Regions from separate parts of the Kitasatospora sp. NPDC097691 genome, predicted to be linked through region 2. Evidence: riboswitches for the same ligand, from Rfam matches in the RefSeq annotation. Region 2 holds a riboswitch; the other holds the start of a gene.
The links. A riboswitch is a leader RNA that binds a small molecule or an ion and turns the genes downstream of it on or off. The one in region 2 is predicted to bind thiamine pyrophosphate.

Region 1: linked by a shared signal. The riboswitch ahead of ABTY56_RS31260 (purine-cytosine permease family protein) and the one ahead of thiO (glycine oxidase ThiO) in region 2 are both predicted to bind thiamine pyrophosphate.

The regions. Positions count from the first base shown of each region.
Region 1 is NZ_JBEORY010000060.1:49,002-60,877, reverse strand. Features, by position in the region: gene ABTY56_RS31280 (FAD-binding oxidoreductase) at 94-1,458, opposite strand; gene ABTY56_RS31275 (MFS transporter) at 1,767-3,026, opposite strand; tRNA gene ABTY56_RS31270 (tRNA-Ser) at 3,252-3,339, opposite strand; gene ABTY56_RS31265 (S1C family serine protease) at 3,417-5,315, opposite strand; TPP riboswitch at 5,535-5,681, shown strand; gene ABTY56_RS31260 (purine-cytosine permease family protein) at 5,674-7,122, shown strand; gene ABTY56_RS31255 (glycerophosphodiester phosphodiesterase family protein) at 7,229-8,053, shown strand; gene ABTY56_RS31250 (ATP-binding protein) at 8,460-8,906, shown strand; gene ABTY56_RS31245 (DUF5926 family protein) at 9,037-10,020, shown strand; gene ABTY56_RS31240 (bifunctional DNA primase/polymerase) at 10,214-10,849, opposite strand; gene ABTY56_RS31235 (PP2C family protein-serine/threonine phosphatase) at 11,469-11,876, shown strand, end outside.
Region 2 is NZ_JBEORY010000015.1:95,448-107,323, forward strand. Features, by position in the region: gene ABTY56_RS13825 ((2Fe-2S)-binding protein) at 1-244, shown strand, start outside; gene bfr (bacterioferritin) at 249-728, opposite strand; gene ABTY56_RS13835 (sulfite oxidase-like oxidoreductase) at 973-1,602, shown strand; gene pknB (Stk1 family PASTA domain-containing Ser/Thr kinase) at 1,655-3,433, opposite strand; gene ABTY56_RS13845 (thiazole synthase) at 3,547-4,344, opposite strand; gene thiS (sulfur carrier protein ThiS) at 4,346-4,657, opposite strand; gene thiO (glycine oxidase ThiO) at 4,654-5,835, opposite strand; TPP riboswitch at 5,839-5,951, opposite strand; gene ABTY56_RS13860 (NAD(P)/FAD-dependent oxidoreductase) at 6,037-7,245, shown strand; gene ABTY56_RS13865 (Rv2175c family DNA-binding protein) at 7,288-7,653, shown strand; gene thiE (thiamine phosphate synthase) at 7,653-8,303, shown strand; gene ABTY56_RS13875 (polyprenyl synthetase family protein) at 8,325-9,440, opposite strand; gene metF (methylenetetrahydrofolate reductase [NAD(P)H]) at 9,728-10,642, shown strand; gene ABTY56_RS13885 (hypothetical protein) at 10,880-11,749, shown strand; gene ABTY56_RS13890 (phytoene desaturase family protein) at 11,819-11,876, opposite strand, start outside.

The DNA of each region.
Region 1 (11,876 bases), on a different contig from region 2:
CGCGCCCCGGAAAAGTTCGACAACCCTTCCATGTCGACTTTCCAGCCATTCGCAGACCATCGGAAAGTCACACCGAAACGGGGACGAAGGAAATCAGACCATCTTGCCGGGGTTCAGGATTCCCAGCGGATCGAAGACCGCCTTCAGCTGCCGCTGCAGGTCCAGCGCCACCGGGCCCAGCTCGCGGGCCAGCCAGTCCCGCTTGAGCAGCCCCACCCCGTGCTCCCCGGTGATCGTGCCGCCCAGCTCCAGTCCGAGCGCCATGATCTCGTCGAAGGAGCGCTGGGCGCGGGCGGCCTGCTCCTCGTCCGAGGCGTCGAAGATCACGATCGGGTGGGTGTTGCCGTCCCCGGCGTGACTGACCACCCCGATGGTCAGCCCGTGCCGCTCGGCGATCGCCGCGACGCCGTTCAGCATCTCGGCCAGCCGGGAACGCGGCACCGCCACGTCGTCGATCATCGTCGTGCCCAAGCGGTCCAGTGCGGGCAACGCCAGCCGCCGGGCGGCCAGCAGCAGATCGGACTCCGCCTGGTCCTCGGCGGGCACCACCTCGGTCGCCCCGGCCTCCCGGCACAGCTGCTCGACCCGTGCCAGCTCGCCCACCCGGTCCGGGCCGTCGAACGCCACCAGCAGCAACGCCCGAGTCGACTCCGGCAGCCCCATCTGCCCCAGCTCGTTGACCGCCCGCACGGACACCGCGTCCATCAACTCCATCAGCGACGGAGTCAGACCGCGCGCCATCACCTCGCAGACCGCCGCACCGGCCGCGTCCGCACTCGGGAACTCCGCCGCCAGCGCCAACTGCGGGGCCGGCGCGGGCCGCAGCGCCAGTACCGCCCGGACCACCACGCCGAGCGTCCCCTCCGAGCCGACGAACAGCCGGGTCAGGTCGTACCCCGCCACGCCCTTGGCCGTCCGGCGGCCGGTGGACAGCAGCCGCCCGTCCGCCAGCACCACGTCCAGGCCGAGCACGTACTCGCTGGTGACGCCGTACTTCACGCAGCAGAGCCCACCCGCGCCGGTGCCGATGTTGCCGCCGATCGTGCAGGACTCCCAGCTGGACGGATCCGGCGGGTAGGTCAGGCCCGACTCCTCTACCGCACGCGAGAGTTCGGCGTTCACCACGCCTGGTTCGACCACCGCGATCCGGTTCACCGGGTCGATCTCCAGGATCCGGTTCAGCTTCACCAGCGACAGCACGACGCAACCGTCCACCGCGTTCGCCGCGCCCGACAACCCGGTCCGGGCACCCTGCGGCACCACCGGCACGCGCAGCTCGGTGGCCGTGCGCATCACGTGCTGCACCTGTTCGACCGTCTCCGGGAACACCACCGCGGCGGGCACGCCGGCCGCGCAGAACCCGGCCATGTCGCGGCTGTACGTGACGGTCACATCGGGATCCACCACCACGGCCCCGGCCGGGAGGCCCTGCGCCAGCCGGTCCGTCAGATCACCCATCGCCGCCTCCGCTCGCCGCCCGACCAGCTCCACCTCCGCACTCTGCCCGCGTGCCGGGAGCGGGGCAAGTGGGCCCCGAGCGGGGCGGGGAGGTACGGGGAGGGGAGGTGCGGGGCGGGGAGGAGGGGGGTGTCCGTCGGGCGGCGAGGGGGAAGCGGGAGGGACCCGAGGCCCGGACGGGGCGAGCGCGCCCCGAGAGGGGCCGGAAGGCCACCGGGCGGACCCCGGAGGGAGCGGCCGGCAACCCGGCCGTGGGGCCCTCGGCGCCTCGCGGCGTCGGGTGCCCAGGCGCGTCCGGCAGGCGTCGGTCACGCCCGGCGGAGGGTGGGGCCGGCCAGGGCGGTCAGGCCGGCGGTGGCGGTGGCGAGGGCGCAGAGGAGGGTGGGCAGGGTCGCGCCCGCCGTGTCGGCGAGCACGCCCAGCAGCGCGTTCGAGAGCACCAGGGCCGCGCTCTGCACGAGCGTCAACAATGCCTGCACGCGGGAGAGATGGGAGGTCGGCGCGCAGGCCGCCACCAGCGGTCCGAGGTGGCAGGCGAAGAGCCCGGCACCGACGCCCGTCACGGTGCTGCCCGCCACCGCCGCCACCGGTCCTGCGGCCAGCGCCAGCAGCGTGACCCCCACCGACGCGGTGCAGAGCCCGGCCGCCACCCCGACGCCCGCCCGGGGCAGCCCGCCGCGCCAGGCGACCAGGCCTGCCACCGCGAGCATCCCGGCCGCCTGTCCGCCGGTCACCAGCCCCGCCGTGTCCGCCGTCCAGCCGTGCGCCCGGGCGAGCAGCGGGCCGAGGAGGGACACCACGGGCAGCAGCGCCCCGGCGGCCGCGCCGGTGAGCAGCAGCGCGGCTCGCAGCAGCGGGTCGCCCAGGGCGAGCCGGACACCGGACGCCGCCTCACGCAGCAGGCCGGCCGGCGCGGCGGACGGCGCGTCCACCCGGGGCCGGAGCCGCAGCAGGACCAGCAGGACGACCGCGAAGCTCACCGCGTCCGCCACCGCCGCCCCGGGCAACCCGCCGGCAGCGACCAGCAGGCCGCCCAGTGGCGCCCCGAGCAGCGCGGCGCCCTGGCCGCCGGCCTGGCGCAGCGCGAGTGCCCGGGGCAGCCGGTCGGCGGGCACCAGCCGGTTGGGCATCGACCCGCTCGCCGGGAGGTAGAAGGCGTCGACGGTCCCGATCACGGCCGCCGCCGTGACCAGCAGCCAGAGCGGCGTGCCCCGGCTGCCCGCCACGAGTGCCAGGGCGGCGGTCGCGACCAGCATCACCGCGTCCGCGGCGAGCATCACCCGGCGGGCGCCGAACCGGTCCGCGACCGCGCCGCCCAGCAGCACCAGTGCCGTCCGGGGCAGGGTGATCGCCGTCAGGACGAGCCCGGTCGCCCCGCCACCGTGCGCGGACGCGGCCCAGCCGAGGGCGAAGTACAGCGCGGCGTCGCCCAGCAGTCCCGCCTGGGCCCCGGCCAGCCAGAGCAGGTACGGCCCGGGCAGTGGGGACCGCACGGCGGCGGTGGGCGCGGTGGGGAGGACGGAAGCCGTGGGAACGGTGGGAACAGTGGGAACGGTGGCGTCGGTCATGCCGGGCGACGCTAGGACCCTCGACTCGGTCGAGGGCAAACACGGTCCACCGGCGGCCCGGTCGCCCCGCCCGCCGCCTCGGGCGTGCCGCCCCCGGCTCGTAACTCGCGGACCACAGCAGCCGGTTGGGCCACCCCGACGAACGGCACCGGCTCCCGGGAAACGCGAAGGGCGGGTGCCGACTCGATGTCGGCACCCGCCCTGAGCAGGTGGTTCTCCTACCAGCGGAGAGCGTGGGATTCGAACCCACGGTGACGGGTCACGCCACGACAGTTTTCAAGACTGTTCCCTTAGGCCGCTCGGGCAGCTCTCCAGGCGGAGGTCAGCCTAACGGGTCCGGCGGGGTTCGGCGCACACGGTTTCGTGGCGTCGCGGGTCAGCGGGCGGGGGTCACTGGTCGCCGTCGCGCTGGCCGAGGGTCACCTTGGTGGTGAGCGTCTGACCGTTGCGGGTGTACTCGACGTCGACGGTCTCGCCCGGCTTGTGCGTCCAGATCCGGCTGACCAGGGCGGGGCCGTTCTCGATCGGCACGCCGCCGAGCTTGGTGATGACGTCGCCCGGCTTGAGGCCGGCCTTGTCGGCCGCGCCGCCGGGGGTGACGGCCGGCTGGCCCTGGATGTCCTTGGTCTGGATCTGCGCGCCGTCGCCCTTGTAGTCGTCGTTGCGCAACACGTCGAGCTTGGCGTACACCGGCTTGCCGGTCTTGATCAGGGTGTCCGCGACCCACTTGGCCTGGTTGATCGGGATGGCGAAGCCCAGGCCGATGCTGCCGGCCCGGCCGTTGGCCGAGGCGTTGGACTGGATCGCCGAGTTGATGCCGATCACCGCGCCGCCGGAGTCGAGCAGCGGGCCGCCGGAGTTGCCGGGGTTGATCGAGGCGTCGGTCTGCAGGGCGTTCATGTACGAGGCCTGCGAGCCGGTCTCGTCGCCGGAGGCGACCGGGCGGTCCTTGGCGCTGATGATGCCGCTGGTGACGGTGGACTCCAGGCCGTACGGCGCGCCGATCGCCACGGTGGCGTCGCCGACGTTGACCTTGTCGGAGTCGGCCAGCGGCAGCGGGGCCAGCTTGCTCTTCGGCGGGTTGTCGATCTTGACCACGGCGACGTCGTAGCCCTCGGCGTGGCCCAGCACCGAGGCGTTGTACGAGGTGCCGTCGGCGAACTTGACGGTCAGTTTGCCGCCGTTGAGGGTCGGCGCGACCACGTGGTTGTTGGTGAGGATGTGGCCCTCGGTGTCGAAGACGAAGCCGGTGCCGGTGCCCGACTCGCCGTTGCCCTGCGCCTTGATGGTGACGACGCTGGGCAGCGCCTTCTGCGCGATGGCGGCGATCGAGCCGGGGGCGGGCTCGTTCTTCTGGGTGTCGCTGACCTGGACGGTGGTGCTGCGGTGGTCGTTCGCGGAGCTGGTGCTGTCGTTGCGGTCCGCCACCGTCACGCCGACGGCGCCGCCGGCCACACCGGCGACCAGGGCGACGGCCGCGATCAGGGCGACCAGTCCGCCGCGCTTCTTGCGCGGGCCGCCGCCGTTCGGGCCGCCGGGGTGGTCGGCCGGGTAGCCCAGCGGACCGTTCGGGCCGCCGGGGTAGCCCGCGCCGCCGGAGGTGGCGTCGTGGGTCGGGCCCCAGCCGCCGAGCGGCTGGCCGGCGCCGAACGGGTGGTGGCCGTGGGCGGCGGGCACGCCGGGCGCGGCCGGGGTGCCGGGGGCGCCCGCGGCGGCGTACGGGTCGTGCGCACCGGCGGCGGGGACACCGTGGGTCGGGGTGGCGTACGGGTTGGCGGCCGGCGGCAGCACCGGGGCCGCGGGAGCGGCCGGGGCGGGCGGCAGGACCGGCGGCGGCGCGTCGATGTACCCGGTGGCCGGGTCGACGGCGGGCGCCTCGGCGACCGGCGCGACTGCCGCGGCGGCCACCTCGGGAGCGGCCGGGGCCTCCGGCGCGGGGACCTTGGTGAAGGCGACGGTGGGCTTGTGCCCGCCCTCCGCCGCAGCGCCCGCGGGCGCCGGCTCCGACCCCGTCGGCTCCGCGGCCGGCTCGGGCACCCGGCTGAACGCCATGGTCGGCTTGTGGCCGCCCTCCGCCGCAGCGGCACCGGCCTGAGCCGCGTCCGCCGGAGCGGCATCGGCGACGCCGGCCTCGGCGGCCGCCGTCTCCGGCTCGGTGACCCGGCGGAAGGCCATGGTCGGCTGGTGCCCGCCCTGAGCGGGGCCGTCGGGAGCGGACTCGGCCGCCCCCTGGCCGGCGGGCTGCTCCCCCTGCGGCCCGGTGGGCCCAACCTCGCGCTCGGTGCTCACGGACGACCTCCATAGCTGGCAGAACCAAGGACCATAGTTTTTCGCATTGTCGATTCGATTGCCGTAAGGACCCCTCTGAAGAAGTCATAAGAATCCTTAGCCGGTGCCGACGGCCGGGGCTCCCGCCGGGGCTCCCCTCCCCGCCGGGCGTCCCGCGATGCGGACCGCGCACGCCGTGGCCTTGGGTGTTCGCCCCCGTGCCGGTTAGCCTGTCGCTCCAAACTGACACGCGGGAGCTTGGACCGACCAGGCTGAGAGTGCGCATGTCGACCGTACGCCACGCGAGCGAGGCACACGGTCGAGGGGGCGCTGACCGCCGGAACCTGTCCGGGTAATGCCGGCGTAGGGAGTATCGGCCATGCCGTCTGCTTCGCCATCCTCTTCTTCGGGTGCCTCCGGGTCCGAGGATTTCCCCGCCCCCGCGGACTCCTCCGGCACCACGGCCGCCACGGGCGCCGCGACCGCCGTCCTGGACCGCCCCGAGCACCCCGAACGCGTCGAGGCGCCGCTGGTCCTGGACACCGAGCCGCCGCGCACGCTGCGTTTCCGGGACCACTTCGCGCTCTGGATGAACCTGGGCGTCAGCCTGATCGGCTTCTCCACCGCCGCCACCGTGCTCGGCGCCCCCGGCAGCGAGCTGTCGCTGGCAGCCGCGGTGACCGCGATCGTGGTCGGTACGGCCGTCGGCACCGCGATGCTCGGCGTGGCCGCGCTGATCGGCGCCCGGACCGGCGCCCCCGCGATGGCGAACCTGCGGGGACTGTTCGGCACCCGGCTGTCGTACCTGCCGACGGTGCTGAACATCGTGCAGTGCATCGGCTGGGGCGTGTTCGAACTGCTGACGATCTCGGCGGGCGCCCAGACCGTCGCCCACACCACCGGCTACCGCTGGCTGTTCGTACTGCTCGCGGGCGCCCTGACCACCGCGCTGACCATCTGGCCGCTGGGCTCGATCGCGGTGCTGCGCCGCTTCGTGGCCGCGGCGGTCGCCGTCGCGATGGTGTACTTCACCGTCCAGCTGGGCCGCCAGGGCGTGCCGGACCCGGGCGCCGGCAACTGGCACGGCTTCCTCGGCGCGACCGACGCGATGATCGCGGTGTCGGTCTCCTTCGTCCCGCTGGCCGCGGACTACACCCGGCACTCGCGCACCGCGCGCTCGGCGTTCTGGGGCAGCTTCTCCGGCTACACGCTCGCCCAGGTCTGGTGCTACGTGCTCGGCCTGATGGCGCTGCTGCAGTCCGGCGGCGACCCGGACAAGATCTTCGACTCCTTCCTGGGCGTCTGGGCCGGCTGGCTGTTCCTGCTGGTACTGGTGGTACGCGAGACGGACCAGTCCTTCGCCAACGTGTACTCGACCGCGATGTCGGTGCAGAACCTGCTGCCGAAGGTGGACCGCCGGGTGCTGAGCGGCGGGGTCGGCGTGCTGACCACCGTGCTGGCGCTGCAGATCGACAAGTTCACCGACAGCTACTACAACTTCCTCGGCCTGATCGGCTCGGTGTTCGTGCCGCTGCTGGCGGTGCTGGCGGTGGACTTCTTCCTCGGCGCCGGGCGCCGCGGCTGGAACCTCGCCGAGGACGCGCCGGCCCGCTGGACGATGCTGCTGCCGTGGGCGCTGGGCTTCGCGGTCTACCAGTTCATCGCGCCGACCAAGGTGGCGGACTGGTGGACGGACTTCTGGACCTCGGCCCAGGAGGCCCTGCACTTCACCCCGCAGGAGTGGACCTCCGCCTCGCTGTTCGCCTTCCTGGTGCCCGCCCTGGCCACCTGGGCGCTCACCCCGCTCTCCCGCCGCACGGCGCGCTGACACCCGGCAGGCGGTAGAGCCAACCGGAAGAGGCAACCGGCAGACGGCCCCACAGGTTGGGGCCGTCTTCGCCTCCCCTTCACCTCCTCCGCCTATCGTTGGCCCTGTGACCAGCCCAGACCTGTCCCCGACGGCGGCGCGCACCGCGGCCTCCGTCCAGGTGATCGCCCACCGCGGTTCCTCCCACGCCCTGCCCGAACACACCCTCGCCGCCTTCCGGCGCGCGCTCGACGAGGGCGCCGACGCGGTGGAGTGCGACGTCCGGGTGACGGCCGACGGCCACCTGGTCTGCGTGCACGACCGGCGGATCGGCCGGGTGTCCAACGGCCGGGGCACCGTCTCGGCGATGACGCTCGCCGAGCTGGAGGCGTACGACTTCGGCGCCTGGAAGACCGGCCGGCCCAGCACCGACCCCGAGCTGCGCGGCGTGCTCCGGCTGGAGCGCCTGCTGGAGCTGGTGGTGGACTGCGGCCGCCCGGTGGACCTGGCGATCGAGACCAAGCACCCGGTGCGCTTCCGCGGCCTGGTGGAGGCCGAGCTGCTGCGGACGCTGGAGCGCTTCAAGATCGGTGCGGCCCGGGAGGGCGACCGCCCGTCGGCCCGGATCATGAGCTTCTCCTCGGTCGCGCTGAACCGGGTGGCCGCCGCCGCGCCGGAGTTCCGGCGGGTGTTCCTGTTCGAGCGGACACTGCCGCTGGTCGGTCGGCTGCGCGAGGGCTCGGCGCTCCCGGGCGGGGCGCGGATCGCCGGGCCGGGCATCGAGCTGGTGCGGGCCCGCCCGCAGCTGGTGACCCGGCTGCGCGAGCTGGGGCACGAGGTGCACGTGTGGACGGTGGACGAACCGGCCGATGTCGAGCTCTGTCTGGAACTCGGTGTGTCCGCGATCATCACCAATCGGCCCGCCGAGGTGCTGGCGCAGCTCGGCAGGTGATCCGCCGACGCACCGACGACCGTGCCGGTGCGGACTGATCACTCTGGTCGGCAGTCAAACCTTCTGCGCGCGAAATTGCCGGAATTTCCCGCCCCGGGCGACAGAGGGTGAGCACGGAATGACCTCGGGTCGACCGTCTGTCGCCGTGCTCGAAATGGGCTCGTGGGATCGTCCGGTGCTCGTTTCCGACGCATTACCAAGGGGCATCTCTCCCTCGGCATACGCTGAAGGAGGTCCGGGGGTGGCGTTGATGGTGGCGCGTGAAGTGCCGACTTCATCGACCATGGCAGTGCCGCACGGCCCAGCGAGTGTCGGGGTCGCACGGCGCCGACTGCGTCGAGATCTGGGTGACCGGCAGATACCGGAACCGGTCATCGATGATGCCGTACTGATCCTTTCCGAACTGTTGAGCAATGCGTGTCGGTACGCCCGTCCGCTCGGCCCGCTGCCGGCCCTCGGCCGCAGCGCCAGGGCCGAGGTGCTCGGGCAGGTGCTGGTCGGCGTGCCGTCCGTGCCGTCCGGCCCCTCCGTCCCGTCCGGGGCGCACCCCGCGCCCGGCGGCCGGGAGCACGGCGAGGGCGCGGACGAGCCGGACGGCGGTGTGCTGGTCCGCTGGCAGATGCACGCCGACGGCGTGCTCACCCTGGAGGTCACCGACGGCGGCGCGGCCACCCGGCCGCTGCCCGCCAGTCCCTCGCTGACCTCGCGCGGCGGCCGCGGCCTGGGCATCGTCGACCAACTGGCCAGCGACTGGGGCGTGCGCGACGCGCCCGGCGAGGTGACGGTCTGGGCGGCGCTGCCCGCCCGCACCCGGCACGCCCGGCGCACCGGGGGCGACGCCCGCAGCGCGTAGGACCCGTCCTCGCGCTCCCGGTGCCCGCGCGCCCCGGCGCGTTCGCGCGCGCCGGGGGTAGCGCGGGTGCCGGAGGAACGTCAGTAGGCTTCCCGGGACACAGGACCACCGTTCCCGGGAGAGCCGCACCATGGGCAAGAAGGCCGCCAAGAAGGCGCCGCAGCGTCAGTCCACCACCGCCGTCACGGGCGAGATCCCCGTGGTGGGGGCCCGAGAGGACTGCCCCTGCGGCTCGGGCCGTCGCTACAAGGCCTGCCACGGCCGGGAGGCCTCGCACGCGGTGCAGGAGCTGGTGCACCGCCCGTTCGAGGGCCTGCCGGGCGAGGCCGACTGGGTGGCGCTGCGCGAACTGGTGCCCGCCGCCACGGTGCCGCTGACGCTGGCCGCCGGCGTGGCCGAGGGTGCCGACGGCGACGTCCCGTCGGTGACGCTGGCCACCGTGCTGCCGCTGGCCTGGCCGGCCCTGCGCCGCCAGGACGGCTCGATCCTGCTCGGCCTGCAGACCCAGTCCTCCTCCGGCGACCTCAGCCGCGACCTCGCCGACGCCCTGGAGCTGGCCCTGGCCACCGAGCCGGGCACCCCGGTGCCGGCCCGCCGGACCGTGCCGGGCGGACGCCGCCTGCAGGACCTGCTGGACACCACCGCCGCGTTCGCGCCCGCCGTGCACACCGGCTTCGAGTTCTGGCTGGAGGACGCCGAGACCGCCACCGGCGAGGTCGCCGCCTCCCTGGAGCGCGCCAACGCCTCGGCCATCCCGACCGAGAAGCTGGGCAGCGTCGACGCCGCCTACTGGTGCGGCACCCCGGACAAGAACCACCTGCGCTGGGTGATGACCGTGCCGGAGGAGCAGCTGCTGGACGCGCTGGCCCGGCTGAACGCCGCCGGTGAGGCCTCGCTCGGCCCGGACACCCGCCTGGTCGGCTCGTTCCGCGCGCACGGCCTGACCGTCCCGGTGTGGGACCTGCCGCTCGCGATGACCGCCGCCGACTGCGAGAAGCCGGCCGCCGAGTTCGGCGAGCGGCTCGCCGCCGTGCTCGCCGACGCGACCCCGCTGACCGCCGAGGAGCGTCGCGCCCGCGCGAACCTGGTGAACCGTCAGGTCACCTTGAACTAAAGCACGCAGGATCCGCGTGATACGCGTCACATTGTCGCGGTGAACGCGCAATTTCCGGGCGTGGAGGGCGTCTTGGAAATTGGCGCGGGCGCGGATCCTTGTTACTGTCTAAAGAGTCCGGCCGCTGGTGCATCCCCCGTCGCCAGCGGCCGGATCTTTTGTTTTTCCGGCGGGCCGCGTGGATCACCGCGGATCAGTACGCCGAGCGGCCACTGTCCAACCGGACCGTCGCATCGACCAACTCGCCCAGCAGCGGCCCGACCTGCGGCAGCCAGACCCCGCCGCCCACCCCCGATTGCGGCGCCAGCACCCAGCGCACCCGGCCGGCCGAGCCACCCGGCGGCAGCGGCAGGAAGCCGCCCGGCCCGTGATAGCGCAACGAGCCCGGCACCCAAGGGAGTTGGGCGAGCATCTCGCCGAGCGCATCCAGCGAGTACGGGGCCACCAGCAGCGCGTAGCGGCCCGGCATCGCCAGCACCGGGCCGAGCGGCATCCGCAGCGCGCCCAGGTAGACCAGCGCCCGCGCTCCGGCCGCCGCGGGCAGGCTGACCGCCGAGACCGTGGAGCCGGTGGCGGCCAGCACCGTCGCGTCCGGGCTCTGCCGCTCCCACCACCACCGCACCATCCGGGCGTCCGTGGTGGCGGCCAGCAGCGAGGGGTCGTGCGGGTGCACGCCGGGGACGGTGCAGTCCCGGTCGCCGCAGGAGCAGCGCCCGCCGCTCAGCACGGTGCCCGGCACCACGGGCCAGCGGTGGTCGACGGCGGCCGCCAGGGCCGCGGCCAGTCGGGCGGCACGCTCCTCCGACCGGTCCTTCGGGTTCTCACGCATGGCGCTCGTTCCTTTCCCTGACCGCTCGGCTCGCTCCGCCCCGCCGGCATCCGTCGGGACCCTCCGCACGGGCCCGCCGCGGCACGGCCCCGGGAGGTACGGAGCGGGGCGGGCGGCAATGCGGACGGCGCGGCTACGACGTGGAGCACGGTGTGGAGCACGACATGAGAAGGGCCGCGCACTGGAACAGCCCTTGGAACGAGAATCCCGTATGCGACCGGATGGACGCCGCCCGGGCGCGCTTGGTTCCACCGTACGAGTGAGAGACTTCCGGCCGACCCGGCTCCCGGGCGGCACGGGCATACGATCCGGACGGCCGCCCGGTCCGTCTCCTCGGTTCTGCCCGCTCGCGGCTCGCTCCATGCCTCCCGGTCCGACCGGCGCGCACACGAACCCCGCACGCCCTCCGACCGGGTCGCGATGGCCGTGGAACCGGCCACCGCGTCGTCCTGGATCTGGACATGCCCCGAATGGCCTGTGTAGAAGTGGTGGCATTGCTGTCGATCAATGACGAGTAGTAGCGAATCGAGGCGAAACACGCCCTTTGGCCGTGCTCGCTCCACATCGGCCGTACCTGGGGGTTCCGCATGGCACGTAGCACCGCGTCAGGAGTGGCGGCATGACCGAGTCCCACCCGCCGACGGCCCTCCCGTCGACGACGACCGCCGAGCCGGGCGAGACCGGCTGCGCAGGCGGGCTCACCGTCCTCGACCCGCCGGGACTCCCCGGCCCCGCCGACGCACCGGACGGCCCCGCGGACGCACCGAACGCCCCGGCCGGCGCACCGAACGGCCCGGCCGACGACCGCACGGCACCGTCCACCGCGGTGCAGGACCGTTTGGCCGGACGCCTGTCCGATATCACCGCCCTGCACGAGCACACCGAGCGGCTTGCCCGGGCCCGCGGCCTCGCCACCACCCTGGACACCGTCCTCGCCTCCGGCGCCGCCCTGCTCGGCGCCCGCCGCGGCGTCCTGGTCACCCGAATGCCCGGCGGTGGCCCCGGCCAGCCGGTCGGCCTCGGCCTC
Region 2 (11,876 bases):
TGCCAACACCCCCCGCCAGATAGCGAAGGGCTGCAAGGCCGGCACCGACTGCGGGTCCTGCGTGCGCCGGATCCAGGCGCTGCTCGGCGAGCACGGCGCCCGGCCCTGCCCGACCGCCCGGCTGGCCGCGAAGCTCGGCCTCGCCGACCCGGAGCCGCAGCCCGCGCCCGCCGCACCAGCGCCGGCCGCACCGGCGCCCGCCTCCGGTCCGATCGCCGCGGTGCTCCCGCTGCGCGTGGCCTGAGGCCTCAGGACTCCGGCTGCTCGATCAGCTGGGCGAGGTAGAGCGGCTCGCCGAGCTTCGCCAGGAGCTCCAGCTGGGTGTCGAGGTAGTCGATGTGGTGCTCCTCGTCCGCCAGGATGTCCTCGAAGATGTTCGCCGAGGTGACGTCGTTCTTGGCCCGCATCACCACGATCCCGCGCTTGAGCCGGTCGATCGCCTCGACCTCGACCTGGCGGTCGGCCTCGAACATCTCCTGGACGGTCTGGCCGATCCGGACGTGGAACAGCCGCTGGTAGTTGGGCAGCCCCTCCAGGAACAGGATCCGGTCGGTGAGCGTCTCGGCGTGCTTCATCTCGTCGAAGGACTCGTGCCGGGTGTACTTGGCGAGCTTCGTCCAGCCGAAGTTCTCCTGCATCTTGGCGTGCAGGAAGTACTGGTTGATCGCGGTCAGCTCGGCGGTGAGCTGTTCGTTGAGGAACTCGATGACCTCGGGATCGCCCTGCATGGCGGTGCCTCCTGCGCTCGTTCCGGGGTGGGTCCTGTCCTGGGGTGGGTCCTGCGCTGGGAATCCTGGCACCGCGACGGGAAGGAATTCCAGTAAGTTCACACTCACTAGGACATGTGTCGGAATATCCGATTTGGGGGGAACGGGCGGGTGGGCGGCCGACTGTTGACCCGTACGGGCGGGGCGTGAATCCTCACAAAGGGGCGCGCGCCGGGGCTCGTCCGCCGTCTGTCACCATGGATCCATGGGTCAGTCCAAACACGAACCGCTGCAGCCGTCTGACCCGAGGCTCCCCCCGGGCCAGCGCGTACAGCGCGGCTGGCCCGCCCTGCACTACGGGCCGGTGCCCCGCTTCAAGCCGCTGACCTGGGACCTCCAGGTGTTCGGCGCCACCGCCTCGGCGGAGAAGCACAGCTGGGACTTCGAGGCCTTCAACGCCCTGCCGCGCACCACCGTCGTCGCGGACCTGCACTGCGTGACCAAGTTCTCGGTGCTCGGCAACGAGTGGACGGGCGTGTCGGCGGCCGCCGTGCTCGACCTGGTGCCGCCGGCGCCCGGCGTCACCCACGTGATGGTCTGGGCCGAGTACGGCTACAGCGCCAACCTGCGGCTGGCCGACTTCGCCGACCCGCGCACCCTGCTCGCCACCCACCGCAACGGTGAGGCGCTGACCGCCGAGCACGGCTTCCCGGTCCGGCTGGTCGTGCCGCAGCTGTACGCCTGGAAGGGCCCCAAGTGGGTCCGCGCGGTGGAGTACATGCGGGCCGACCGGCGCGGCTTCTGGGAGGAGCGCGGCTACCACAACCTCGCCGACCCCTGGCGCGAGCAGCGCTACTCCTACCAGGAGGAGCCCGGCGAGGGCCCGCTGCGCTGAGCCCGTCCGAAGGCCGGAACGGGTCGCCGGGAGCGGACGCGCCGGAAGGCGGCTAGAAGAGCGAGAACCTGACCGTCACCACGCTGTGCTGCGGCCGCCGCTCGCCGGCCGCCGGGGACTGGCCGTTGACCTTGACCGCGCCGAACACGTCCCAGCCGGTGGTCTGCATCGTGAAGCCCGCCGCCTGCAACGCCTTCTGCGCCTCGTCCTTGGTCAGCCCGGTGACGTTCGGGACCGGCACCATGCCCTTGCTGACCACCAGCGAGACGGCGGCGTTCTCCTGCAGCTGCTGCCCGGCCGCCGGTGAGCTGCTGATCACCGAGCCCTCTGGCACGGTGTCGTCGTACGTCTCGGTCACGCCGCCCCTGGACAGCTGGGCGGCGGCCAGGGCCGCCGCGGCGTCGGCGGCGCTCCTGCCGACGACGTCCGGCACCGCGATCCGCTTGGGGCCCTTGGAGACGGTGACGGTGATGCTGTCGCTGCGGCGGGTGCGCGCGCCCACCCCGGGGTCGGTCGAGACCACCTGCCCGGACGGAACGGACTCGCTGAACGCCTCGACGAACCTCCCGTGCAGGCCCTCCTTGTCCAGGATCCGCTGCGCCTCGGCCCGGTCCTTGCCGAGCACCCCGGGCACCGCGCCGTACAGCCCCTCGGACAGCCCGTAGGTGGCGCCGCCGACCGCGAGCACCAGCGCGGTCAGCGCGGCGGCCCAGATCATCGTCCTGCGGGGGACCCGGCGCAGCAGGCCGGGCCGACGCTCGCGCACCGGGGCGGGCTCGTCGTACGGGCGCGGCTCGGTGAGCAGCTGGTCCATCAGCTCCGGCGGCACGTCCAGCACGCTGGTGCGCTCCGTCGGCGGGGCGTCGGCGGGCTGCGGCAGCGGCTCGATCACCGAGGTCGGCTCGCTGGTCGGGTAGCGCGGACTCGGCCGGGTGGAGGCTGGCGGCTCGGCGTCCAGCTCGGCCGGGGCGAGGGTGCGGCGGGCCCGCTGGAGCGCGGCGAGCAGCTCGACCGCGTCGTACGGGCGGGCGTCGGCCACCCGGGCACAGGCGGCGGCCACTATGGCGTCCAGCTCGGGGCCGACCGCGGGGGCGATCAGGGAAGGGGCGGGGACGTCCTCGTGCAGGTGCTTGTACATGACCTGGACGGGGTTGTCGCCGGTGTGCGGGCGGCGGCCGGTCAGCATCTCGTACAGCAGGATGCCTGCCGCGTAGACGTCGACCCGCTGGTCGGTGGGGGCGTCCGGGAGGATCTGCTCGGGGGCCAGGTAGGAGACGGTGCCCAGGACGGTGCCGCCGGTGGCGGTGTCGGCCGAGGTGGGCGCGCCGTCGGCGGTGCCGAGCACCCGGACCAGGCCGAAGTCGGCGACCTTGACCAGGCCGTCCTCGGTGATCAGCACGTTCTCCGGCTTGACGTCGCGGTGGACCAGCCCGGCCCGGTGGGCGGCGCCGAGGGCGGCGAGCACCGGCTCCAGGACGTCCAGCGCGGCCCGGACGGACAGCGCGCCGCGGTCGCGCAGCAGGTCGCGCAGGGTGCGGCCGGGGACGTACTCCATGGCGAGGAAAACGTTTCCGCCGTCCGCGCCCTGGTCGAAGACGTTGACCACATTGGGGTGGGTGAGCTTGGCGACCGCCTTGGCCTCGCGGATGAAGCGGGAGGTGAAGCCCTCGTCGCCGGCGAGCGCCGGGTGCATCACCTTGAGGGCGACCACCCGGTCCAGCCGGGTGTCGGTGCCCTTGTAGACGGTGGACATCCCTCCGGTGGCGATCCGCTGCTCGACCCGGTACCGGTTGTCGAGCAGGGTGCCGATCAGGGGGTCGTGCAGTGCCATGTCCACCCGGCGAGTCTAGTGCCGGGCCGGGCGGCCGGACCCGGAGGACACCGCCTCAGGACCCGGCTGTGCCCGGCTTGTGACACGCCGGGCCCGCCCCGGACGCCGGTCGTTCAGAACGCCGGTCGTTCCCGGGTGTCGAGGTCGGCGCGGCCGGCCATCGCGGAGGAGGCCTCGGCGTGGAAGCGGCGCGGGATGCGGCCGGCCCGGTGGGCGAGCCGGCCCGCCTCGGCGGCGTGCCGCATCGCCTCGGCCATCAGCACCGGGTCCTGAGCCCGGGTCACCGCCGAGGCCAGCATCACCGCGGAGCAGCCCAACTCCATGGCCAGCGCGACGTCGGAGGCGGTGCCGGCACCCGCGTCCAGGATCACCGGAACACCCGCGGCCTCCACGATCAGCTGGAAGTTGTGCGGGTTGCGGATGCCGAGGCCGGAACCGATCGGCGAGCCCAACGGCATGATCGCGGCGCAGCCCACGTCCTCCAACTTCCGGGCCAGCACCGGGTCGTCGTTGGTGTACGGCAGTACCGTGAAGCCGTCGTCGACCAGGGTCTCGGCGGCGTCCAGCAGCTCGATCGGGTCCGGCAGGAGGGTCCGCTCGTCGGCGATCACCTCCAGCTTCACCCAGTCGGTGCCGAGCGCCTCGCGGGCCAGCCGGGCCGTCAGCACGGCCTCGCCGGCGGTGAAGCAGCCGGCCGTGTTGGGCAGCACACGGATGCCGTTGCGGGTCAGCACGTCCAGGACGGAGCCCTGGGTGGTGGCGTCGACCCGGCGCATCGCGACGGTGGTCAGCTCGGTGCCCGAGGCGAGCAGTGCGCGCTCCATGACCTCCAGGCTCGGCGCACCGCCGGTGCCCATGATCAGCCGGGAGGAGAAGGTCGTCCCGGCGATGGTGAGCAGGTCGTCGGCCATCTCAACCTCCCTGTACGGCGGTGAGGATCTCGATCCGGTCGCCCGCGCGCAGCGGCGTCTCGGACCACGAACTGCGGGGCACCACCGCCTCGTTGAGGGCGGCGGCGACGCCGGTGTTGGACCGGCTCACGGTGGCCACCACCTCGGCGAGGGTGGTCGTGGCGGGCAGCTCGCGGGGGGCGCCGTTGACGGTCAGGACGATCCCGGTCGGCGCCGTCTCGGCGGGAGCCGCGGGAGCCGCGGGAGCGGCGCCGGCGGCGGGCTCGTTCTCGGTCGCGGGCGGTGTGGATTCGGTCGGGGTGGTCTCGGTCATGCCAGGGCCTTCGTGGTGGAGCGGGCGGAGTCGGGGCCGGAGAATCGGGTGGGGGCGAACGGCTTTGCCAGATCCGGGAGTTCACCGGTGGCCAGGTACTCGGAGAGCAGGTCGGCGGTCACCGGGGTGAGCAGCACGCCGTTGCGGTAGTGGCCGGTGGCGGCGACCAGTCCGGGCAGTGCGGTCGGGCCGAGCAGCGGTGCGTTGTCGGGCGAGCCGGGGCGCAGGCCGGCCGAGGTCTCCGCCAGCGGGAGTTCGGTGATGCCCGGGACCAACTCGTGCGCATCGCGCAGGAGTTCGTACACCCCTCCGGCGGTGACGGTGGTGTCGTAGCCCTGCTCCTCGGTGGTCGCTCCGATCACCAACTCGCCGTTCTCCCGGGGCACCAGGTAGATGTGCCGGCCGCGCACCACGGCGCGGACGTTGCGGGAGAGGAAGGGCCGGAAGGCGGCGGGGACGCGCAGGCGCAGCACCTGCCCCTTCACCGGGCGGATCGCGGGCAGCACGCCCTCGGGCAGGCCGGCCAGCCGGTGGCTGTGCGGGCCCGCGGCGAGGACGACCTGCTCGGCGGTCACGGTCTCGTCGGTGCTCAGCCGGGCGCCGACCGCGCGGCCCTCCTCGACCAGCAGCTCCACCGCCTCGGCACGCCGGACGACGACGCCCGCCCGCTCCCCGGCCAGCAGGAGGGCGGTGAGCATCCGCCGGCCGTCCACCTGGTGGTCGTCGGCGACGTGCAGGCCGCCGCGTACCCCGGGGGCGAGCATCGGCTCCAGCTTGCGGGCCTCCCGGCCGGTCAGCCACGTCGAGTCCAGGCCGAGCCGCTGGTGGAAGGCGTGCAGTTCGCGCAGTTCCTCGCGGTCGTCGGAGTCCAGCGCGACGGCGACCGTGCCGCACCGGCGGTAGCCGGTGTCCTGGCCGCCACTCGCCTCGGTGAGCTCGGCGGCGAAGTCCCCGTACCGCTCGTTGGAGGCCATGCCGAGGCGCAGCAGCGGCTCCTCGCCGTACTGGAGCTCGGTGACCGGGGCGAGCATCCCGGCCGCGACCAGGCCCGCCCCGCCGCCGGGGGAGGGGTCGACCACGACGGTCCGCAGCCCGCGCCGCGACGCCCGCCAGGCGACGGCGAGGCCGATGATGCCCCCGCCGATCACCAGGACGTCGGCGTGGACGCCCGATGGCATGCGTGTCAAAGCTGCTCTTCTCCCTTCGCCGGTATGACCCGGATCAGGTTCGGACGGTCGCAGGCCGTGCCAGCCCGCCTCTCAGCCCGGTTCGCCGGGCTCCCGTGATGGTGTCCCCACCATAACGCCGGGGCCCGGGGCGGCCGAAGGGCCGTACGAAGGGTGGGACGGCTCCCGGGCGGCCGCGTGGTGCTGAGTACAGTGACGGGCGTGGCAGAGCTGAGCGGAACGGATCAGGTGGTCGTCGTCGGAGCCGGGCTGGCCGGGGCGCAGTGCGCCCTGAAGCTGCGGCAGGGCGGATGGCGGGGGCGGATCACGCTGGTCGGCGAGGAGCCGCACGCGCCGTACGACCGGCCGCCGCTCTCCAAGGACGTGCTGCTGGGCAAGAGCGACAGCACCACCCTGGACATCGACTACGCGCACCTCGGCATCGAGGTCCGCACCGGCCTCCGGGCCACCGGCCTCACCCCGGGCGTGCTGCACACCGACGGCGGCGACCTCCCGTACGGCTCACTGGTGATCGCCACCGGCGCCGTCCCGCGCGCCCTGCCCGGTGCCGAGCGGGCGCACCTGCTGCACACCCTGGACGACGCGCTGGCGCTGCGCGCGCTGCTGCGCCCCGGCCTGCGGCTGGTGCTGGTCGGCGCGGGCTGGATCGGCGCCGAGGTGTCCACCGCCGCCCGGGAGGCCGGCTGCGAGGTGACCGTGGTCGAGGCGGGCCCGGCGCCGCTGCCCGGCGCGCTGCCGACCGCGATCGGCTCGGCGATGGCCGCCTGGTACGCCGAGGCCGGCGTCGACCTGCGCTGCGGGGTCGGCGTGGCCGCCGTCGAGCCCGGCGCGGTGCTGCTGGCGGACGGCTCGCACCTGCCCGCCGACGAGGTGGTGGTCGGCATCGGCGCCCGGCCCGCGACCGCGTGGCTGGCCGGCTCCGGGATCGAGCTGGACCGCTCCGGCGCCGTCGTGGTGGACGCGCGGCTGCGCACCAACCTGCCCGGCGTCCTCGCGGCCGGCGACTGCGTCAGCTACCCCTCGGCCCGGGCCGGCGCCCGGCTGGCCGTCCAGCACTGGGACCACGCGCTGCAGTCCGGCGAGGCGGCGGCCGCCGCCGTCCTCGGCACGGACGCGCCGCCGTACGATCCGGTGCCGTACTTCTGGTCCGAGCAGTTCGGGCGGATGGTGCAGTACGCGGGCCGGCACACCGAGGGCGACCGGCCGCTGTGGCGCGGCAGCCCGCAGGACGCCTCGTGGGCGGTGCTCTGGCTGCGCGATGGGGTACCGAGCGCGCTGCTGACCGTGGACCGGCCGCGCGACCTCACCCAGGGACGGAAGCTGATCGAGCGCGGCACGGCCCTGGATCCGGCCCGCGCGGCGGACCCGGCGGTGCCGCTGAAGTCGGCGGTCGCGGGGTAGCGGCTGGTGCGCGACGGGCCGCGGAGGTGGCAGTCTGGTGGCGTGAGCGAGATCGAAAGCAAGATTGAAGAGCTGGTCCCCGAGTGGATGTACCTCCCCGACATCTCGGAGCAGTGGGGGGTGCGGGTCACCGAGGTGCGTGACCTGGTCCGCAGCGGCGGGCTGATCGCCGTCCGCCGGGGCCCGAACAAGTCGCTGCAGGTCCCTGCGGCGTTCATCGACGGCACCGGGCTGGTCAAGCACCTGTCCGGCACCCTGACCGTGCTGCGCGACTGCGGGTACAACGACGTGGAGATCCTGGAGTGGCTCTTCACCGAGGACCCGTCGCTGCCCGGCAGCCCGATCCAGGCACTGCGGGAGAACCGCGGCACCGAGGTCAAGCGCCGTGCCCAGGCGATGCTGATCTGATGGCGGCGGACACGCTGCGCGCCCGTCTGGCGGACGCGCGCCTCTACCTGTGCACCGACGCGCGCCGCGAGCAGGGCGACCTCGCCGAGTTCCTCGACGCGGCGCTGGCGGGCGGCGTGGACATCGTCCAGCTGCGCGACAAGGGCCTGGAGGCCAAGCAGGAGCTGGCGGCCCTGGAGGTCTTCGCCGACGCCTGCCGCCGGCACGGCAAGCTGCTGGCCGTCAACGACCGCGCCGACGTCGCGCACGCGGCCCGGCCGGACGTGCTGCACCTCGGCCAGGACGACCTGCCGGTGTCGGCCGCCCGGGCGATCCTCGGCGAGGACGTCCTGATCGGCCGGTCCTGCCACGCCGAGTCCGAGGTGGACGCGGCGATCGCCGAGCCCGGGGTGGACTACTTCTGCACCGGCCCGGTCTGGCCGACCCCGACCAAGCCGGGCCGCCCGGCGCCGGGCCTCGGCCTGGTCTCGTACGCGGCGAAGCAGGTCACGGACCGGCCGTGGTTCGCCATCGGCGGGATCGACCTCGGCAACCTGGACGAGGTGCTGGCCGCCGGTGCCCGCCGGATCGTCGTGGTCCGGGCCGTCACCGCCGCGGAGGACCCGCGGGCGGCGGCCGCCGAGCTGTCCCGTCGCGTGCGTTCCAGCTGATCCCCGGGCCGCCGCCGTCCCTCAGTACTTGCGGACGGTGGCGGCCTCGGCCAGCGCCAGCAGGACCCCGCGGGCCCGCTCGTCCACCAGCGGCGCCGCCGCCAGCGCGGCCAGCGACTGCCGCATCAGTTCCTCGATCCGGCGCTCCACCAGCTCGGGCGCGCCGCTGCGGGCGACCAGCTCGCGCAGCCCGGCGACCTCCTCGGGCGCCAGGTCCGGCGCGCCGAGCCGCTCGTCCAGGTGCCGGGCGTCCTCGGCGGGCAGGCCGCGCATCGCGTGCGCGACCAGCAGCGTGCGCTTGCCCTCGCGCAGGTCGTCCCCGGCCGGCTTGCCGGTGACCGCGGGGTCCCCGAACACGCCGAGCAGGTCGTCCCGCAGCTGGAAGGCCTCGCCCAGCGGCAGCCCGAACGCGCCGAGGGCCTCGACCAGCTCCGGTCCGGCCCCGGCCAGCAGCGCGCCGACCTGGAGCGGGCGCTCGATGGTGTACTTCGCGGACTTGTAGTGCAGCACCGTCCGGGCCCGGTCCAGCGCGCCGTCGTCCGTCGAGTCGCCGGCCACCGGCTCCAGCACGTCCAGGTACTGGCCGAGCATGACCTCGGTGCGCATCAGGTCGAACACCGGCTTGGCGGCCAGGACGGCGGCCGGCTCCAGGCCCGAGCGCAGGAACAGCTCGTCGCACCAGATCAGCAGCAGGTCGCCGAGCAGCACCGCGGCCGAGGCACCGTACTGCTCGCGGTCGCCGCGCCAGCCGCTGTCGCGGTGCAGCGCCTCGAAGCGGCGGTGGATCGAGGGCAGGCCGCGGCGGGTGTCGCTGCGGTCCATCAGGTCGTCGTGCACCAGGGCACTCGCCTGGAGCAGTTCCAGGGCGGCGGCCGCGTTGGCGATCGCGTCGCCCCCGGGGGCCGTGGCCGGGCCGCCGGCGGCGCGCCAGCCCCAGTAGCAGAAGGCCGGGCGCAGCCGCTTGCCGCCGTCCAGCAGGAAGTCGCGCAGCGCGTCCGAGGCGGGGACCAGCTGGGCCGAGATCTTGCCGAGCAGCGCGGACTGGCCGTCCATGAACGCGGAGAGCGCGGCGTTGACGCGTGTGCGGACGTCCTCCACGTCAATGGGGTTGGCCGGCCGGGTGCTGGACGAGGTCACGATGGGGCTCCGCTGGTTCTCTGGGGTGCAGCAAGCGTAGCGGGGCGGCCGGGAACGGGCGTGCGAGCGGGCCCGCGGGGGTGGTGGGACGGCCTCGGCAGGGGTGATGCGCGGGGCCTGCGGGAGCCGGTGCGGGGCGGCGGGGCCTGGGTGCCGGGCACGTGCCGCACGGTTGCCGCGGAGTTGCTGCGGAGTTGCCCGGGGCCAACCGGAATGCCGTCCATCAGTTGTCTCAATCCGTGGAACCGGGTTGTCCGGCCTCCTCGAAGGCCGGATAGCCTGCCAGCATGGCACTTGGAATCGCTTCCACGAGAACGGACCGCGCACTGACCGTCCGCGAGCTCCTGGCGGCCGGCAAGCGCTCCTTCTCCTTCGAGTTCATGCCGCCGCGCACCGAGGTCGGCGAGCAGAAGCTCTGGGACGCCATCCGTCGACTCGAACCGCTCGACCCGAACTTCGTCTGCATGACGTACGGCGCGGGCGGCTCCTCGCGCGAGCGCACGGTCAACATGGTCGGCCGGATCGCCACCGAGACCACGCTGACGCCGGTCGCCCACCTGACCGCCGTCGACCACTCGATCGCGGAGCTGCGCAACATCATCGGCCAGTACGCGGACCAGGGCGTGCGGAACGTCCTCGCGGTCCGGGGCGACCCGCCCGGCGACCCGATGGGCGAGTGGGTCAAGCACCCGGAGGGCGTCACCTACGCGTACGAGCTGGTGGAGCTGATCAAGGGCATCGGCGACTTCTGCGTCGGTGTCGCGGCCTCGCCGAACATGCACCCGCGCTCGACGAACTGGGACGACGACATCCGGCACTTCGTGGCGAAGATCCGCTCCGGGGCCGACTACGCGATCACCCAGATGTTCTTCGAGGTGGACGACTACCTGCGGCTGCGCGACCGGGTGACGGCCGCGGGCTGCGAGACGCCGATCATCCCGGAGATCATGCCGGTCACCAACGCCAAGCAGCTGGAGCGCTTCCCGCAGCTCAGCGGCTCGGCCTTCCCGGCCGAGCTGGAGGCCCGCCTGCGGGCGGCCATCGACGACCCGGCGGCGCTGCGGGCCGTCGGCATGGAGCACGCCACGGCGATGGCCGAACGGCTCCTCGCCGAGGGCGCGCCCGGTCTGCACTTCATCACGCTGAACCACTCGACGGCGACGCTGGAGATCTACCAGAACCTCGGGCTGCACCAGCGCTGAGGTCCCGCGGCCGGCCCCGGTTCGGGTGGGTCCGGTCGTCCGGGTGGTCCTTGCGACCGCGGTGCTGACGTGGGGTGTTCACGAGCCCGTCACCGTCCCGACGGTGACGGGCTCGGTCGTGTGCGGCCGGTTCCGTTGCGCCGGGAACGCGATGCGGCACCCCGGCCGTTGAACCGGTACAGTCGCCGCACACCCGCGGCGGACACGTGCGGGCACGCGACTGGAGGTAGCGGGCGGATGGGCATCGGATACCTGCTGCTGTACGCCGCGTTGGCGGTGGTGGCGCTCTGGCTGGTCGCCGAGGTGCTGCTGCAGAACCGGGCGCCGGTGCATTGGCGGGTGCTGGCCCTGGTCGGCTTCCTGGGCGTGGCCGGCGGGATGGGTGCCGGGTCGGTCGTGGTCATCGGGGCCGGTGCGGCGCTGTTCGCGGTCGGCCAGACCTTCGTCACGCTGTCGGTCAAGCGCGGCTACCGCGACGGCTGGTCCCTGCGGAAGGCCGACGGCAGCCTGCCGGGCCCGCTCGCCAAGGTGCCGCTGCTCGGCGCCCTCACCGGCGGGGCCGCGGTGGCGGCGGCCGTGGTCGCCGAGGAGCGGATCGGCGAGGTCAGCGCCGTCGAGGAGCCCCCGGCCGTCCAGCCGGTGCCCGAGGACGTGCCGCAGGTCGAGCAGACCGCCGCGTTCGAGATGCAGGAGCTCGCCCAGGACGGCGTCTACGCCCCCGCGTACTACGAGCAGCAGCCGCAGCAGCAGGTCCAGGACCCGTACGCCCCCGCCTACCAGGGCGGCTACGACCAGCAGCAGTGGCAGGCCCAGCAGCAGCCCGCCTTCGCCTACGACCAGTCCTACGACCAGTCCTACGGCGCCTACCCGCAGCAGCAGAGCCCGCAGCAGGACCCGTACGGCGGCTACCAGCAGCAGGGCCTGCAGCAGGACCAGTACGCGGGCTACCAGCAGCAACAGCAGGCCTGGGACCCGAACGCCCAGCAGGAGCAGCACCAGCAGCAGTGGCAGCCGCAGGCCGACCCGCAGGGCCAGGGCATCCCGCAGCAGCCGGCGTACGACCAGAACTACGGCTACCAGCAGCAGAACACCTGGCACCAGGGCTGACGCGCCCGGGGTGGGACGGCGGGCCGGTCCCGGCCCGCCGTCGGCCTCTGCGGGCCGCCGGGCAGGACTCTAGGCAGGCCCCACCAGGTTGGCGGCGATGCAGGCCGACATGCCGACGCGGGCCAGC